2 regions of the Psychrobacter sp. CX97 genome follow, and region 2 is predicted to be linked to the other one. Evidence: predicted binding sites of a transcription regulator. Region 2 holds the regulator's gene; the other holds the start of a gene.
The links. Region 2 encodes PhoB, which activates phosphate uptake and scavenging genes when phosphate is short. Its sites were predicted from a motif close to TGTCATNAANCTGTCATAA; they were not measured.
Positions count from the first base shown of each region.

Region 1: AC2SLL_RS02475 (inorganic phosphate transporter) is a predicted target of PhoB. The motif match lies at 4,505-4,523, and genes of this name have one in related genera.

Region 1 is NZ_JBXYJE010000002.1:245,552-253,958, reverse strand. It holds gene ubiE (bifunctional demethylmenaquinone methyltransferase/2-methoxy-6-polyprenyl-1,4-benzoquinol methylase UbiE) at 1-809, opposite strand, end outside; gene AC2SLL_RS02485 (FFLEELY motif protein) at 1,765-2,436, opposite strand; gene AC2SLL_RS02480 (ATPase) at 2,801-4,462, shown strand; gene AC2SLL_RS02475 (inorganic phosphate transporter) at 4,708-6,315, shown strand; gene AC2SLL_RS02470 (hypothetical protein) at 6,430-6,945, opposite strand; gene recJ (single-stranded-DNA-specific exonuclease RecJ) at 7,689-8,407, shown strand, end outside.
Region 2 is NZ_JBXYJE010000013.1:4,108-12,514, reverse strand. It holds gene AC2SLL_RS10395 (M61 family metallopeptidase) at 1-205, opposite strand, end outside; gene AC2SLL_RS10390 (FKBP-type peptidyl-prolyl cis-trans isomerase) at 555-1,037, shown strand; gene phoR (phosphate regulon sensor histidine kinase PhoR) at 1,255-2,634, opposite strand; gene phoB (phosphate regulon transcriptional regulator PhoB) at 2,858-3,559, opposite strand; gene dtd (D-aminoacyl-tRNA deacylase) at 3,888-4,325, opposite strand; gene asd (archaetidylserine decarboxylase) at 4,731-5,630, shown strand; gene AC2SLL_RS10365 (DUF1287 domain-containing protein) at 5,680-6,282, opposite strand; gene AC2SLL_RS10360 (HD domain-containing protein) at 6,312-6,914, opposite strand; gene AC2SLL_RS10355 (isochorismatase family protein) at 7,038-7,616, opposite strand; gene AC2SLL_RS10350 (hypothetical protein) at 7,761-8,195, opposite strand; gene fadA (acetyl-CoA C-acyltransferase FadA) at 8,374-8,407, opposite strand, start outside.

The DNA.
Region 1 (8,407 bases), on a different contig from region 2:
GGCAGGGCAGTAAACGAATAAATATCATAAGCTTTTGAAAGCGGTTCAAAAATAGGCTTTGAAAACTCTAAGATTAGCAGACGTCCGCCCGGCTTAAGTACCCGATACATTGAGCGCAGTGCCGCATCTTTATCTGTCACGTTGCGTAAGCCAAAGCTAATGGTTAATAAATCGAAGCTTTCATCTTCAAAGGGTGCTAATGTTTCGGCATTTGCCAGTATAAAATCAACATTATTACAACCTGCGTTAATTAGGCGTTCACGGCCAACGTCTAACATAGCTGCATTAATATCTGATAACACGACCCTACCAGTGCGTCCAACTTCTTTGCTGAACGCTTTTGCTAAGTCGCCAGTGCCGCCTGCAATATCTAAAACTTGTTGACCAGCACGTACCCCAGATAAGCTGATGGCATATCGTTTCCATAGGCGATGAATACCAAAAGACATCAAATCATTCATGATGTCATATTTTTTAGCAACAGAGGTAAATACATCAGCAACCTTGGCTTGTTTCTCAGCTTTTTTGACTTTTTTATAGCCGAAATGTGTTTCTTCAAGCCCATCTTTATCAGGCGTATGAGGGTTGTTTATGTCATCTTTTGGGTTGAATTTAGGAATGTTATGTTGTCCGGTGTCTGCGCTTAAACCATCTGTTGTCATAGAGTTACCACGAGCTGATTGTGAATGGGTAGTTGAAAAGGGGCGAGTTGCTTGTTGCCCTTGAGGTTTGCCTTCAGGTAAGTCGGCAACATCACTAAATTCATCGTTTAGTATAGCTGATTTATTTTTTGTATGATTATCTGTCATATAGTGGCTTTCTGTTTTTTGAGTAGAGTGACTGTCTGAAAGGGAATGATTTTCTTGAATAGATGGACTTACTTGAATAGACTGGCTAACATTTTTTTGGGCGCTGGTTTCGGCTGAGTCACTGGTGTTCACATCAGGAGGCAGTGAACTTGAGCTTTGTTGCAGTACCTGCATAACTTTAGCATTTAAAATATTTGTATGTGCAATAGAATCCTCGACCAAAATATTCAGTGAAGCTGAGGATTCATCTGTCCTTTGATATGAACTTTGATGTTGATTTTCAATTTGTGTGTTTATGCCCTTGTCGTGCGAGGGGGTAGAGACCTGCTTATCAATTTGACTCATTGCCAATCCAGAGATAATTTGTTGAATATAAGTTTAAGTTCAAAAGTTAAAGGCTATTACTTGTTTAATGTATTGATTATTTAATGATCTTGCATTAATAATATTTTAACGACATGGTTTGAAGCTGCAACGTTTTATTGTAGATAACTTGTTTAGTTTAAGGTCTGACAGCTTTTACATTTTATGAGTTGAAAATGACTAAATCTCTGCCAACCGGTATCTGATTTCTAGCTAATATGCCACTATTTTCTGCGAAATCATGAGAGTTTGACGATCATTTATCTTTTCCACCCTCAGATTTTACTCTCAAAGTCTAAATGAGGATGTTGCTAAGTTTGTTTAGATTTTTAATGATCTTAGCGAAAGCGAGACGGTATCACTTGGCTTATGTTGTTGGCTTTTATGATAGATACTATGATACACCAAATCGATTGATTTGGTGTTATTGTATTAATGGGTAATGAATAACAACATTCTAACAAATAATTAAAAAAAGCGACTATTTGTATAGTGTCAAAAGATTGTATAGTGTCAAACGATCATGGGCATTAAATATAGAAGGGCCCTTTTTTGGCAATCTATTTTAAAGTTTGCGCTTAGTAGTGCTAGTTTAATGAACCTCATCTATTATCTCAAGTTCACGCTCACAAAATGGTTCAATAAAATGCCCCACACTTTTGAGCGGTTTCATCGCTGCAAATCCTGCTGCAATAAAATCATATAGGCTATGCAAATTATATTGATAGGCTTTCTTTTTGGTCAGTTTAAAGGCTTGTTGCAGTACAAATGAACTGAGGTATTTATCTGTGCGATAGCAGACATCTTTTAAGTCTCGGATTTGTTCACGTCTTGCTTGTGGTTCGTCAACTGTTTGATATGCTGTCAGCATGTTCTGTTCATTGACTTCAAGATTGTTGTCTAAAAGCCATTTAGCAATATTCAGGTCAAGCTTAGTTGACGTTATTGCCGTTCTAATTCCCAAAACACCCGTTTCAAGTGCTGATGATGGTGCATACTTTTCAAGTTTTTGCGCTTTGGGCACAATGCGCTCAAGTTGCTCAGTTAGCTCTTTCAGCGTATCACCGCCATATAGATGCTCTAAAAAGTAATCTGCCATCGGTTGATTCTTTCGCTCTGAAAAAAGCTTAGCATGGGTTTTACGGATGCGATCTTTTTGCCATGATTGAACCTGTTCAAGTTTTATAGCAAGTTCAGGGTTGCTATGATGGGGCAATTGTTTGTATTCTTCTATATAAGTACTTAAATTAGATAAAGCAGACATAACACCTCTGTCGTTTTATTTGTGTAAATTTGATTTTTATTCATGTATAAATGATTTGTTTGTTATCTTTTTATGGCATGATGATTTGCATAAACATTGAGGTAAGACAGGCTATTTGACGCTTTAATAATACTTTACGAATTATTTAAACACTGGTATTGCTAAAAATAAGCATGTCTACTATTTGCACAATACATTAAATGACATGTCCAATCTATCTTATATGCTGACATTTAGTTTCAGCGGTAGATTAAGCGGTCTCGAAGCGTAATTTCCGATATGATGTTAAGAACGCTAATCTTATGAATATCTTCTATAGTCTAATCACTTAAAATAATAATAAAACCTAAAAAAGGAAAATAGGATGTCTAAAACAAATCAGGAAGAGCATAAGTCAATTGAGATAGATGCTGATCCGTTAAGTCAGTTTCACATGAGTGAAGATGAGCTAAGGTTTGAGCTTGTTAAAGCCCAGTATGCGCTCCGAGAAACAAGACAAGTTGGCCAAGCGACAGGTTTATTAGTACTAATAAACGGTATGGAGCTTTCTGGGAAAGGCGCAGCGGTTACTCAGCTTAGACAATGGGTTGATCCAAGATTGTTTAATGTGGAGGCAACGATTGGCTTAAAACCTGCATTGTATGAGCCAGTTTGGCAGGCCCATGTTTCTAAGTTACCAAGACATGGGAACATTACCGCATACTTTGGCAATTGGTATGCGGATTTGATAACAGGTGCTTTGACATGCATGAAACATGATAAAAATAAAACAGAAAACGGCGAAGAGAGCTGGGAATACTTTTTAAAAGAACAGTTACAAGTACTGGCGGAGTTTGAAGCAGACTTAAAAGCCAATCATACAAAGATTTTAAAATGTTGGTTTCATATTGATGAAGAAACCTTGCAACAACGACTGAAAGATAACTTAAAAGACCCAACTTGGCTTTACCATATGGATTGGCAAGATAAAAAGATGGTAAAGCGTTTTAATGATATTGCCAAGATTATACTCAGTCAACAGTCCGATTGGCTAATTATTGACGGTAGTAATGACCGAAGTGATGAAAAATCTAAAAACAAAAAGCACCATAAGGCACATAACCATGAAGCGAGCGTTCAGTTTTGTCATGAAGTGCTACATGCGACACAAGCAGCGTTAGTGAGTAGCCAGCAAAAAGATAGCCTCCATGCATTAGGGCAAGGGGTTGTGAGAAATATTAACGCCGCTTTTTCATGGAAAGATGTACCAGACAAACTAACAGATATAGATGATCCTGATATGGATAAATCGGACTATCATCAAGCGCTTGCAAAGAAACAAGCGCGTATTGCTGAGCTGTTGCGTGCCCGCAATTCACAAAATAATAAGGAAGGTAAAAGTTGTAAAAATACGGGTAATAATCATCACGTTATTTTTGCTTTCGAAGGCATGGATGCTGCAGGTAAAGGTGGGTCTATTAAACGTTTAGTATCACCACTAGATCCACGAGAATATCAAATTTATAACATTTCAGCACCGACACAAATTGAACTGCAATATCCTTTTTTATGGCGGTTTTGGAATAGATTACCTCAGTTTCAACCATCCATGAAAGAGGAGCGTTTAAGTCGCGTGGCGATATTTGATAGAACTTGGTACGGTAGAGTACTTGTAGAGCGGATTGAAGGTTTTGCCAGTGAAGCTGCATGGCAAAGGGCTTATGAAGAAATTAACCGTATGGAGCGAGACCTTGCCGATAAAGGCACCATTATTATCAAATATTGGTTAGCTATAGATAAACAAGAGCAACTCGAGCGCTTTGAAGAAAGAAAAGAGACACCACATAAACAGTTCAAGCTCACTGATGATGATTGGCGAAATCGCGATAAATGGCATGATTACGTACAAGCCGCAGCGGATATGTTGGCATTGACCAACACCAAATATGCGCCTTGGCATGTCGTGGCGACCAATGACAAACGTACTGCCCGTTTGGCCGTGCTAGATCATGCCATAAAGCAGTTAGAGAGGGTGGTTAATACATAAATCTAAAAATATTGTTTCAAGTTATATCAGAGGGTAGTATAATTATGACATAACTATGACAAAGGATGTCACTCTTAGTCAAAATGTAAATCGCAGCCATATATAATATTCTAAAAAGAAGAATAAAGCTGTTGATTCGCTTATTGACCAAACTAAAAGGAATTTCCCAAGTTTGCTGGAACCCCGTGGCTTATATAAAGTACGGGGTTTTATTTTATTCACACTGATTTGGCTAACAGACTATTATGCTTCCAAAGTCATCTAACCCAAAAGCGCCCAGTTTTAAAGGTTCAGTAAGAGCCAATTGGTTTTTTGGTTTATTACTCATAGCCGTAACTGCTTATTTTCTAAAGTGGGGTGTAACCTATACCAACCATCATCAAACAACCCTTTTTCTGGTGGCCACCCTCTTTGGTATATTCATGGCGTTTAATATAGGCGGAAATGATGTTGCCAACTCATTTGGCACCTCCGTCGGAGCAGGTACATTAACTATCCCACAAGCCTTGGCTGTTGCTGCAATATTTGAGGTATCTGGGGCTATCATTGCCGGCGGCGAAGTCACGGATACTATCCGTAAAGGCATTGTAAATCTTGATGGTCTTCCTGTTTCCGCAAACCAATTTATTTATGTCATGTTATCAGCATTGATAGCAGCTGCATTCTGGCTATTATTTGCCTCAAAAAAAGGTCTACCTGTTTCTACTACCCATTCTATTATTGGCGGTGTTGTCGGTAGTTCAATCATTATGGGGATTCAAATTGGTGGCACGGAAGTGGCACTGTCAACGGTTCAATGGGAAGCAGTGGGGCATATAGCCATATCATGGGTGTTATCTCCTGTACTTGGTGGGCTATTAGCCTATGTATTGTATGGTCAAATAAAATTAAATATTTTGGCTTACAACGATCGTGCAGAACAGCGATTAAAAGAGCTTAAAACCGCCAAGAAAGCTCTTAAGAAGCGTCATAAGGAGTTTGTCAGTCAGTTGTCTGAATCTCTACAGCTTTCATATACATCTGCTATGGTTCGTGATCAAGAGATTTATAAAGATGAAGATACAGAAAAAGAAGATTTAGAAACTGACTACTACCAAGATCTTTTTATTATTGAAAATGAACGCAAAGAACTGGATATGCTGAAAGCTCTGCGTAACTGGGTGCCTTTAGTTGCCGCACTTGGTGGCATGGTTATGACTGCAATGGTAGTCTTCAAAGGGCTCAAGAATGTCGATATGTCTTTATCAACATTGCATAGCTTTTTGATTATTATTATGGTTGGCGCATTAATTTGGTTAACCATTTTCATTTATGCCAAGAGTATTAAAGGTAAACAAAAACAAGACTTAACCCGCGCAACTTTTGTACTATTTAGTTGGATGCAAGTTTTCACTGCAGCAGGGTTTGCATTTAGCCATGGTGCTAACGATATTGCGAATGCTGTAGGTCCATTTGCCGCTATTATGGATGTTATCCGTACCAATACTATCTCAAGTGAAGCTGCTGTTCCTAGTGCCGTTATGATTACCTTCGGCGTGGCGTTGATCGTCGGTTTATGGTTTATTGGTAAAGAGGTCATTCAAACGGTTGGTACAAACCTCGCTAAGATGCATCCCGCTTCTGGGTTTTCGGCAGAACTATCTGCAGCTGCTGTGGTTATGGGAGCGTCTATGCTTGGTCTTCCGGTATCAAGCACTCATGTGTTAGTGGGTGCGGTATTAGGCATTGGTATTGTCAATAAAGATACAAACTGGGCACTGATGAAGCCAATTGGGCTCGCATGGATTATTACGCTACCAGCGGCAGCAGCAATGTCTATGATAAGTTATCTAATTTTGATCCAAGTCTTTTAAGTATAAAGTGTTTGGTTTAAGAAGCTAAGCATAAAATATTCAGTTAAAAAAAATCCCGCATGAAAATGCGGGATTTTTGTCTAAAATACCTAAGAGGCATCCAAAATGTAAGTTTTACACATTGCGACCATGCTGGTTTTGCTGAATCTTTTTAGCCAATCGATAACACTCGTTAATGTGATCTGTGGCTATTTTTTTGAATATCATATAGCCCATGGTTGCCGCAACCATCTGACCGCCTAAGGGGATAAACTTAGTCACTTGTTTTGCCACTATACGACCACCGAAGTTTTGTACGGTCTTTTTGACTACACCACGAGTTGCCATTAATCCTGCAAAATCAATAGCCCGATCTTTAACTTCACTCCAATGAACATCTTTTGACTCTAAATCAATGGCAGTATTTCGTTCAGAAATCAATCCAAAACGCTCACTAATCTGAGGTAAAAGTTGAGTTAACATGCCTGCATCAACTGCAACATCAAAAAAAGGAACAGGGACAATGGCCACACCAGCGGACAACTTTGCACGTTTTTTTACAAGTGCCTCACACTCTTTTTTAATTTTCTCAAGGTTCAGATCTGGATCAATAGTTTCAGGTAGTTTTTGTATATCTGGAGTTGTTTTCATACATATCCTTATAGGGTAGGTTTATAGGGGTTTAACTGACTTATTACTTATTATAGTAGAGTGGCTATACTTAAGTGCAATCATTACATAAGTGCAATCATTACATAAGTGCAATCATTAACTACGTCTATTTAATTGAGTAACTTGCTCAACAATGTTAACTCATAACTCAAATTTTTAAATCATAAGCTTAACTACATACAATTGGTATTATTAATTAAATTAATAAGATACTCATTAATTAACTTGCTTAATTTATGTTATATAGCTCTATTTTAATACTAGGGGAATAATGCTCAATAGGTGGTTTGTATTAATTTTGACCAAAAAACGTATTAAAGGCATATATATTAACATTATGATTAAACAAAAGGCTTAAACAAATTACACAAGTGCTAAGATATTCAAGATTATCCATTTTAATTTATTCTAAAATACGCATAGGTTATTTTTTTGCATGAGTTTATGAGTTAAAGATATACAATTTCGGAGAGAAAGATGATTAGTGAATAAGGTTATCTTTGCAAAAACGTATTTATTGAATGGATTCTAAGCTAACCTTTTTATCTCTAAAGTATTTTAACCTAAGATCTGTTCATCTATTAGTCTGGTAATAGTAGTCTGGTAACTGATATTAGTTTTATCATAATGAAAGACAACACTCAGTCCTACAAATATAGCCTTGCCTCAGTTTATAGTATTCAAAACTTTCAAATTCCACTTAAGCTAAGTACAATAGTATGATGCTAAATTTAACCCCCCGATTCACAGGTAAATTGCCTGAAGACCTACCCCCTACCTTATTACCTCTATATGAGCAGTCAGCAACATTGACTCGGCTGTTTATTGCCCGTGGTATCCGCACAGCCAACGAGCTTAATTATTCATTGTCTACATTGCTATCTGCCAGTGACCTATATGATATTGACAAGGCCATGTTATTACTCGATGAGGCCATTGATACCAATAAGCGCATATTAATAGTTGGCGACTTTGATTGCGATGGGGCAACTAGCACAGCCTTGATGATGAAAGTGTTGGGCGACACGGGAGCAAATGTGCAGTATATTGTGCCAGATAGATTTAAGTATGGCTACGGATTGACACCTGAAATTGTCCAGCTTGGTATTGATACCTATCAACCAGACGTCATCGTTACCGTCGATAATGGCATTTCTAGTCATGAAGGGGTTAACAAAGCCAAAGAAAATGGCATAACGGTTATCATTACAGACCATCATTTAACCACTAAACCAACACCAGAAGCTGATGCTGTCGTTAATCCAAATCAATTAACTTGTAACTTTGATAGTAAGGCTTTAGTAGGTGTTGGTGTAGCTTTTTATCTGCTTGGACGCTTGTCAAAACATCGCCGTGATAATGATAAATTATCAGTGCAAGTGAGCCAATACTTAGACTTAGTGGCACTTGGTACGATTGCTGATGTTGGTGTGCTTGATCA
Region 2 (8,407 bases):
TTTGATAATGCACAGCAGTGATATTGCGTGCAAACTCACGCATTAAGTAACTGCCCGGTATCCAAGCAGGCAACCATAAGGTTGGTGCGTCTTTATGAGCGACGAACGTTAAGGTGACATCGACCAGATGTTGGGTAAATCGAGTAAAGTCGAAACGATAGCTCATCGGTTGGGTGTGAGCTAATGTTTTATTAGAGGTTATCATAAGGTTTGATTCATATAAATGTTATGTTTATTTGTTAAGTTAAAAAGGCTTAAATAACTTAGGGGTAACTTAGAGGCTGTATTTATAGTAAGTCCACATTCGGTAAAGTGCAACTTATCTAATACGGCTAAATGTCTTTCTCATTCAATGTTAACTAAACAATGACTTATTCATTCTCTTAAAAAACTCAACATTTTTTAAATTTTATTGAAAATTAGACTTGAAACCGTTAACCTGCATCACAATCTACTAAACAAGGCAATAAAAAAGGTATGGCAGTGCGTGTGTGAACCCTTACTTATTGTGTTTTTTTAATGATTTACCGAACTCTTATAATCTAGGATTTTTTATGACAACAATTGCAAAAGATACGGCAGTACGTTTCAACTACACACTCAAAGACGACCAAGGCAATGTTATCGACCAGTCGCAGGGCGAGCCTCTAGCCTACCTTCATGGCCATGGCAATATCATTCCCGGTCTTGAAAAAGAGCTTGAAGGGAAGTCTGCTGGCGAATCATTAACTGCCGTTATCGCGCCTGCTGATGCTTATGGCGAATACCAAGAACAAGCGGTACAAAAAGTGCCACGTTCAAACTTCCAAGGTGTTGACGATATCCAACCTGGCATGCAGTTCCAATCAGAAGCTGAAGGTCAAGTGATGCTAGTAACCGTTACTGATGTCAATGAAGAAACGGTAACGGTTGATGCAAACCATCCATTAGCTGGCAAAACCCTTAGCTTTGACGTAGAAATCGTTGAAGTGCGTGCAGCCACTGAAGACGAATTAAACCATGGTCATGTACATGGTGCTGGTGGCGTTCAACACTAATTTCCATACCAATCCTCAGCCCACTGCCAGTAAAAGCTGACGCATTGATATGAAGATATAAGCATGAAACCCTATAAGATATATGTTAAATAAAGATGAGCCCGTCCTACTTGGATGGGCTCTTTTTAGGTCTTTGTATTTTTATCTTTGTTACGCTTAGGGCTGATGAAGCTTAACGTTGGTACGGTTTAATACGTTTTACTGAATGTTTATAGCGTTACTGCGAATTAGTAATGCTCTCACCGCAAACCCGCTCTTCTGGAAAAAAGGCATGGAAAGTTGAGCCTTTATTTAATGTCGATTCAATAGTCAACTTTGCCCCATGTTGATACAGCACATGTTTAACAATGGCTAAACCTAAACCTGTGCCCCCTGTGGCTCTGCTACGACCACTATCTACTCGGTAAAAACGCTCTGTTAAGCGTTCAATATGCTCTTCGGCAATACCAATACCATTATCACTTACTGAAAACAGACATCCCCCTTTAACCTCTTGCCACGAAATGCTAATCTCGCCGCCTTTAGGGGTATATTTAATGGCATTGGTCACTAAATTTAATAATGCACTATTCAGATAAGTCTCTGAACCATAGAGGTTTTTTTGAGAATCGATATGTAAGTCAATTAAATGACCATACTCTCTATTGTATACTTGGGCATCATCGAAAATATGAGTTAATAGACGGGGAATATCTACACAGGCTTCACTAGATATCTCTTCATTCTCTAAGCGTGAAAGCAGCAGTAAATCATTAATAATACTATTCATGCGCCGAGTTTGCTGAGTCATTAATTTAAATCCACGGCGCCACTTTGGATCTAAGTCTGGCTGATCTGAGAAAGTTTCAATGTAACCCATAAGTACTGTAAGCGGTGTACGTAGCTCATGCGAGACATTACCCACAAAGTCTTTACGCATTTGCTCCAGATGCTGCAAACGGGTTACGTCATATATAATTAGCAGCTTCTCACTACCAAAGTGAGTAACCTCACACTGTAAGAACCGAGTGGAATCTCGCCACGAGGTTAATCTAATCCCCTCATTTGGCGAGGTAACGGTAGTATAGTAATCATGGAACTCGGGAATTTTGATGAGTTCAAGAATATTACGCCCCTGATCCTCAGAACGTAACTCAAGCAAGTTTTCAGCAGCCTGATTCCACCACTCAAGCCTGTCATTGCTATCTAGTAATATCACTGTATCTTGCAGAGCTAATAGCGAACTGCGTATTTTTTTGACCAACCCCATCATTTTTTGATGGGTAATCTGCTCCTGCTTTTTACTTTCGTACAATTGACTAGCAGCAAAAGAGAGACTACCTGAAAAATCAGGTGGGGGGAGCGTCAATGAGCCACTAAGCCATTTATAAAATTGCTCCATAGCATAGGCACGCCAAATATAAAAGCAGAGCATACCAGCAACGATGCCCCAAGCAAGAGAGTTTAGATACCATCCAGATATACCGCCAATGATTACCCAAGTCAGTAGCCACTTAAAATCTGCCCAAAACAATGTGGATGCATTAGGCGTTAAAGCAAAAGACGCCTTTCTACTCTCTCTTTTCGTTGTTTCGACCCGCTCAGGCTGTTGACTCATAACACTCTCAACTTCACATCTTTGGCTTTTAAAATACACTTTTGTTATTTTCAAACAAAAACCGCTAAATCAATACAGCCACTTCAGTCTCAAGCTACTTGGCTGTGCCTATCAAAAATACCGGTAGAGAGTGCATATTGAAAAGCCCTATTAATAGGCCACGTTACTAAGCCATGCCCCAGCTACTAACATCCATTGACCAATGACGCTAACTAACTACTGACTAGCCATGAATTTTTGTTGAGAAGCGATAACCCGTACCGCGTACCGTTTGAATAAACCCCGCATAGTCATGTGGCTGTAGCACCTTACGCAAACGTCTAATATGAACATCAATTGTGCGGTCTTCCACATACACATTACCACCCCATACTTGGTCTAAAAGTTGGGTTCGTGTATAAGCACGTTCAGGATGACTCATAAAAAAGGCGAGTAAACGGTATTCAGTAGGTCCTATTTCTACTGGTGTGCCATCAGCTGTTACTCGCTGACTTACTGGATCAAGGCTCAACCCTTCAGCCTCAATGGGTTTATCACCCGATAAGGCACTGCTACGGCGCAGTACTGCCTTAATTCGAGATATCAGTTCACGCGTTGAAAAAGGTTTAGTAATATAATCATCTGCCCCAGCGTCAAGACCTTGGACTTTATTATCTTCTTCACCTTTTGCGGTTAACATAATGACGGGAATCTCTGATAGTAAGTCATCCTTTTTTAATCGACGACAAAAATCAATGCCAGATTGCCCCCCTGGTAACATCCAATCCAGTAAGATGATAGCAGGGCGATGATCCACTACCTGATGGTGTGCTTCACTGACATCTTCTGCTTGCAGACATTCAAACCCCGCCATCTCAAGCGTGGTAACTATCATTTCACGAATGGCTGGTTCATCCTCAACCACTAATACGGTTTCATTATTCATTTAAAATACCCCTTAAAAGCATCTCAGATTGCGCAGTCTGTAAAATCGCTGGTTTAAACTAACTTGTTTAATAGCGAGTTTAAAACCGACGAGTTAAAGTGACCAAAGCCAATTTGATGACTGAAATATTACGGTTATATTACAACGTAGAAATATGACAGTGAGATGACAAAAGGTAAGTATAGTTACTTTTAATGAATACTTTTTATGATTTTTGTCCTATTGAAGAGTCAAAGTCGCTTATTGTTTAATGGGTAAAGTTACTTTAATGTACTTTAATAGCATTGTGTATAAGATGATCTATGCTGACACAGCAGCTACTTCACTTTTAAATCTCTAATATGAAATTTATCGGACCGTCATTGGTGGATTTTACCTGCATAAATGCACCAAATTGCCCAGTGGCGACGTTCTGATACTGGGCTTGAGCATATGCCACCAACTCACTAAATAAAGCCTCGGCATCAGCAGGTTTCATTGCACCGCCAAAATCGGGACGACGCCCTTTGTCTGTTTTTGCCATCACAGTAAACTGCGACACCAATAGCAAGCCTCCGTCAACTTGTTGCACATTTTTGTCAAGTTTGCCCTCTTTATTCTCAAAAATGCGATAGGTCAATATTTTATCGATTAACTTTTTAGCAGTGTCGACGCTATCATTATGGCCAATACCAATATAAGCCAATATACCCTGCTCAATATGCCCTATCATGTCGCCATCTACTTGCACACTCGCCTGAGTTACTCGCTGTATTAATGCTTTCATTCGCCCTACCTTACAATATACTTTAAAAAAACACTTAATTAATAGGCCTATAAAACCGTCATCTAAGTTTCATAGTCATCAAATCATGATAAACTTTATCTTATAAATCAAGCGAATTACCATCAAAGTTGTCTAGAGAAACAATGAAAGACGGTAGAGGGCAACCGAGGGTAGACATTAGCTTTTTGGTTAAAACTGTGAACTAAAAGCTGTAAATTACAAAAAAGTATAACCCGTGAAATTAACTTTTTATAACGTTCTCTAAAACTGTTTAAGATTGCTTTGACTATGCTACTATTGCTCTGCCATTATGACTCTGACCCTATTGTATTGTCTTACCCTCCTTTTCTCTACCCCATTCATTGAGTGTGACACTCATTAATACCTAAAAACTTACTTATGACTATGATAAATATTGACATAAAAAACACCTTAAAAAAAGTTGCTACTAAAGACACTCTCTTTACCACGTTGCAACACATGGTGCCGCAGCAAAAGCTTAGTGAAGTTGCTGGCAAACTGGCTTCAAGCCAAAGTCCGCTGGTTAAAAAGGCATTTGTAACGGCTTTTGCTAAAGCCTACGGCATCACTTTAGATGACTATGGGCGCAAAAATTTAAGCGACTTTGACAGTTTTAACGATTTTTTCACTCGTGAATTAGATGATAATGCCCGCCCCATTGATGACACCAATGGGAGTATTGTCTCGCCTGCCGATGGTATGATTTCTCAAATCGGACACATTGAATCCAATCAGCTGTTACAAGCGAAAGGGCGTCATTATGATGTGGGTCAATTAATAGCGGATACCAAACTTGAGTCTGGTAATTATTATGAAGGTGGTAGTTTTGCAACAGTGTATCTGGCGCCAAGCAATTACCACCGTGTCCACATGCCATTTGATGGTAAGCTTATTGAAACCCGCTATGTGCCGGGCACACTTTTTTCTGTGAATAATGTGACTGCTGCAAACGTACCCGATTTATTTGCCCGTAATGAGCGCTTAGTGTGTATCTTTGACACTGAATATGGTCGTGCCGTTGTGGTATTGGTTGGCGCAATGATTGTTGCTGGTATTGAGACAGTGGCTACTGGTAAGATTAAGCGTAGTAAAGACATTCAAATGCAAACACACGATATATCACTGAAAAAAGGTAAGGAACTGGGTCGTTTCTATTTAGGTTCTACGGCTATTTTAATTATGCCAAAGTCAACTGGTGTGACATGGCAACAAGATCTGGCACATGGATCAGTGGTTAAAATGGGTCAGCTATTGGGTATAGTACAGAGTCAATCAACACAATAAGCAAAACCATTTATCGAAGCATATTCATGGTTATTGACACTGTTTGAGCCTAATAGCGATAATGCCCCTTAATCGGGAAACGGAACAGTACATTGTCTTCTTGTGTGCCTCTTCCAATATTATGAATAATCAAAGGCGTGCCATCGCTTGCGCTTTTGTTTGAAACGATGCCGATATGAGGCAAGTTGTTATTTGGTAAACGCCAAGTGACGATATCGCCTGCCTTAAAGCTGGATTGGTCGGTGGTGCTTAAAGTCTGTCCATTTCGTTCAAAAAACACTTCAAGGTTGGGGACACGGCGATGGTCAATATTCTTATCAGTACCATTTAATCCCCAAATATTGGGATAATCTGCAAAGTTGTTTTTCATATCAAAATTGACCAATTGTTGCAGATCGATATTTTGCAAGCGATACGCTCGTATGACGACATCTGTGCAAACGCCCGTTGATTGTGGCACATCCCCGCGAGGAAATTCTAAACGACGATACGCAGGGTCGTAACTGACGGTTACGCCAATTTGTTTTTTGGCATCTTCTGCCAATTTATTACCATTACTCAAAAAACCGCTTGCTTGGACTATCTGAGACACGGCAAATAGACTGATAAAAGCGACCGTCTTAAATATGGTCTTGTTGATTAATAAGCGCATCATTTGTCTTTCCTTATATATCCTATTTTTTAACTACGCCTCAACCAACCTTGGCTAGTCGCATAATCAATTTGTGTCGATATCCAGCTATGAATAGCAGGAAAGCTATCGGCTATAAACGCATGTGCTTTTTCCACTTGGCTACGTTTTATATCTAATTCTACCCATGTTTTACCCTGAGTATTTAGATTTAATAAAAAGGGCAACAGACGATCTACGACTTTTAATAGCTGAGTTTCTCTGCTTACTCCAGTCTCTTGCTCCTCCCATATATCGAGCAAATTGTAAATACCATTGCCGCGCTCAGCTTGCAACCGTTCAATGCCTTTTCGCTCCTCTACATGAGCTTCACTTCGAGTATTAGCATATAAGAACGTATCCCCTGCATCTATCTCGCCTAAGTCATGCACTAATGCCATTTTAAGTAATTTTTCATGATTCACATCCAGTTTAAATAGCTCAGCAATAGACCAACACGCCATGGCTAAATGCCATGAGTGTTCTGCTGAGTTCTCTAATCGAGTAGTCTGTGTCACATAACTACGACGATTGACCCTTTTAAGGGCATCTAGCTGCAATAGAAAATGAGTAACATCATTGATATTAATGTTATTGGTTTGAGTAAGTGGCATAGTCGGCTCGCTAATTAGACATTCATCATTCAAACTCAATTTTATTTATCATGATAAAAGGTAAATCAAAAATCCCATTATATATAATGGGATTTGTTAACTGATACTAATAGTAAAAATAGATTACTTAACTAAGTTACTGATGGTCTTAAACGCTGGGTCTTTGCTTGAACGGCATAGCTCAAACAAGATAGCCTCTGTAGTAGTAATAACCGCACCAGCTCGGCGCATACGGCGGATGGCTTGTTTACGGTCATACGCACTACGTGAACCCGTGGCATCAGCAATAACGACAGGCTGCATACCATTATCAAGCAAGTCAAGCACCGTTTGCATCACACAAACATGTGTTTCTACACCAAACACCAATACGGACGTTCTGTTTTGCTGTGCTAAATAATTCCATGCTTGATCATTATCACACGCACTAAAAGTGACCTTTTCTACCGCTCGGGATTTATCGGTGTCTAACACGTCCATAATTTCGGGCACGGTATTGCCTAACCCCTTTTTATACTGCTCATTAAGCAAAATTGGGATCTCTAATGCCTGCAATCCTTGAATCAAGGTAACCGTTTTATTAAGGATGTCTTCATGGCGATAAATGTGCGGCGTTAGTTTTTCTTGTACATCAATAATGATAGCTTGGCAATTATCACGCTTGATGCGATAGGTTTTGTCTGTAGTATAGGTATGTTCCATAATACACTCCTTGTATCTGCAAAAAAATTGGGATTCTTAATTTAGCTTATTAAGTAACATTTAACGCAAGTGGTCAAGCCCTTTGTTTATACACGTCATTTAGCCAAATATTTATTATCGCTAATAAGCCCGATGCATCGTAAATTATTTATCCGCTAACTGTAAGATAGTAATCTGACGCTTATAAAATCCCATATGGCCGTATTTGCCAACGCCACTGATCATTGCTTTAATTTTTACCCCGTCCATCTCATACAAGCTATTGTGTATATTTTTTTTCTTAGCAAGCTTATCGAGGACATGATGAGGATCATAAACGTGATATTGAAGACCATCATCAGTTGTGAGACTAAACTGCTCTAGCGTTTTTGTAATATGACCGGTTAAAGTATGCGGTTTTAAGTCACTAATACCTTTTATCTGAGTAGTATCTTTGAGGTTAGCGGTACTGTTTTTGACCTTAATAGTGCTCTCTGCAGTAGTATTATCTGCGCTGGCTAGTTGACCGATAAACATCGCAGTAACACCAGCAAATAGTGATAATAACAGTACGTTGGTAAACACTTTTTTCGGCTTCAAATTCGAGCTCTTGGTTTTATTACTTTTAATCATATACACTCTGCCACTGGTAGGTTGTCTAGATTAATTAGAAGAGAAAAGCACCTCTAACATTACGCTAGAGGTGCTTTTTATGCAAGAAAATATGATTTCTCAATCGCTATAGTATATTTGTCATCACTTTAAACAAATACGACAGTTACACACGCTCGATAATGGTTGAGATACCTTGA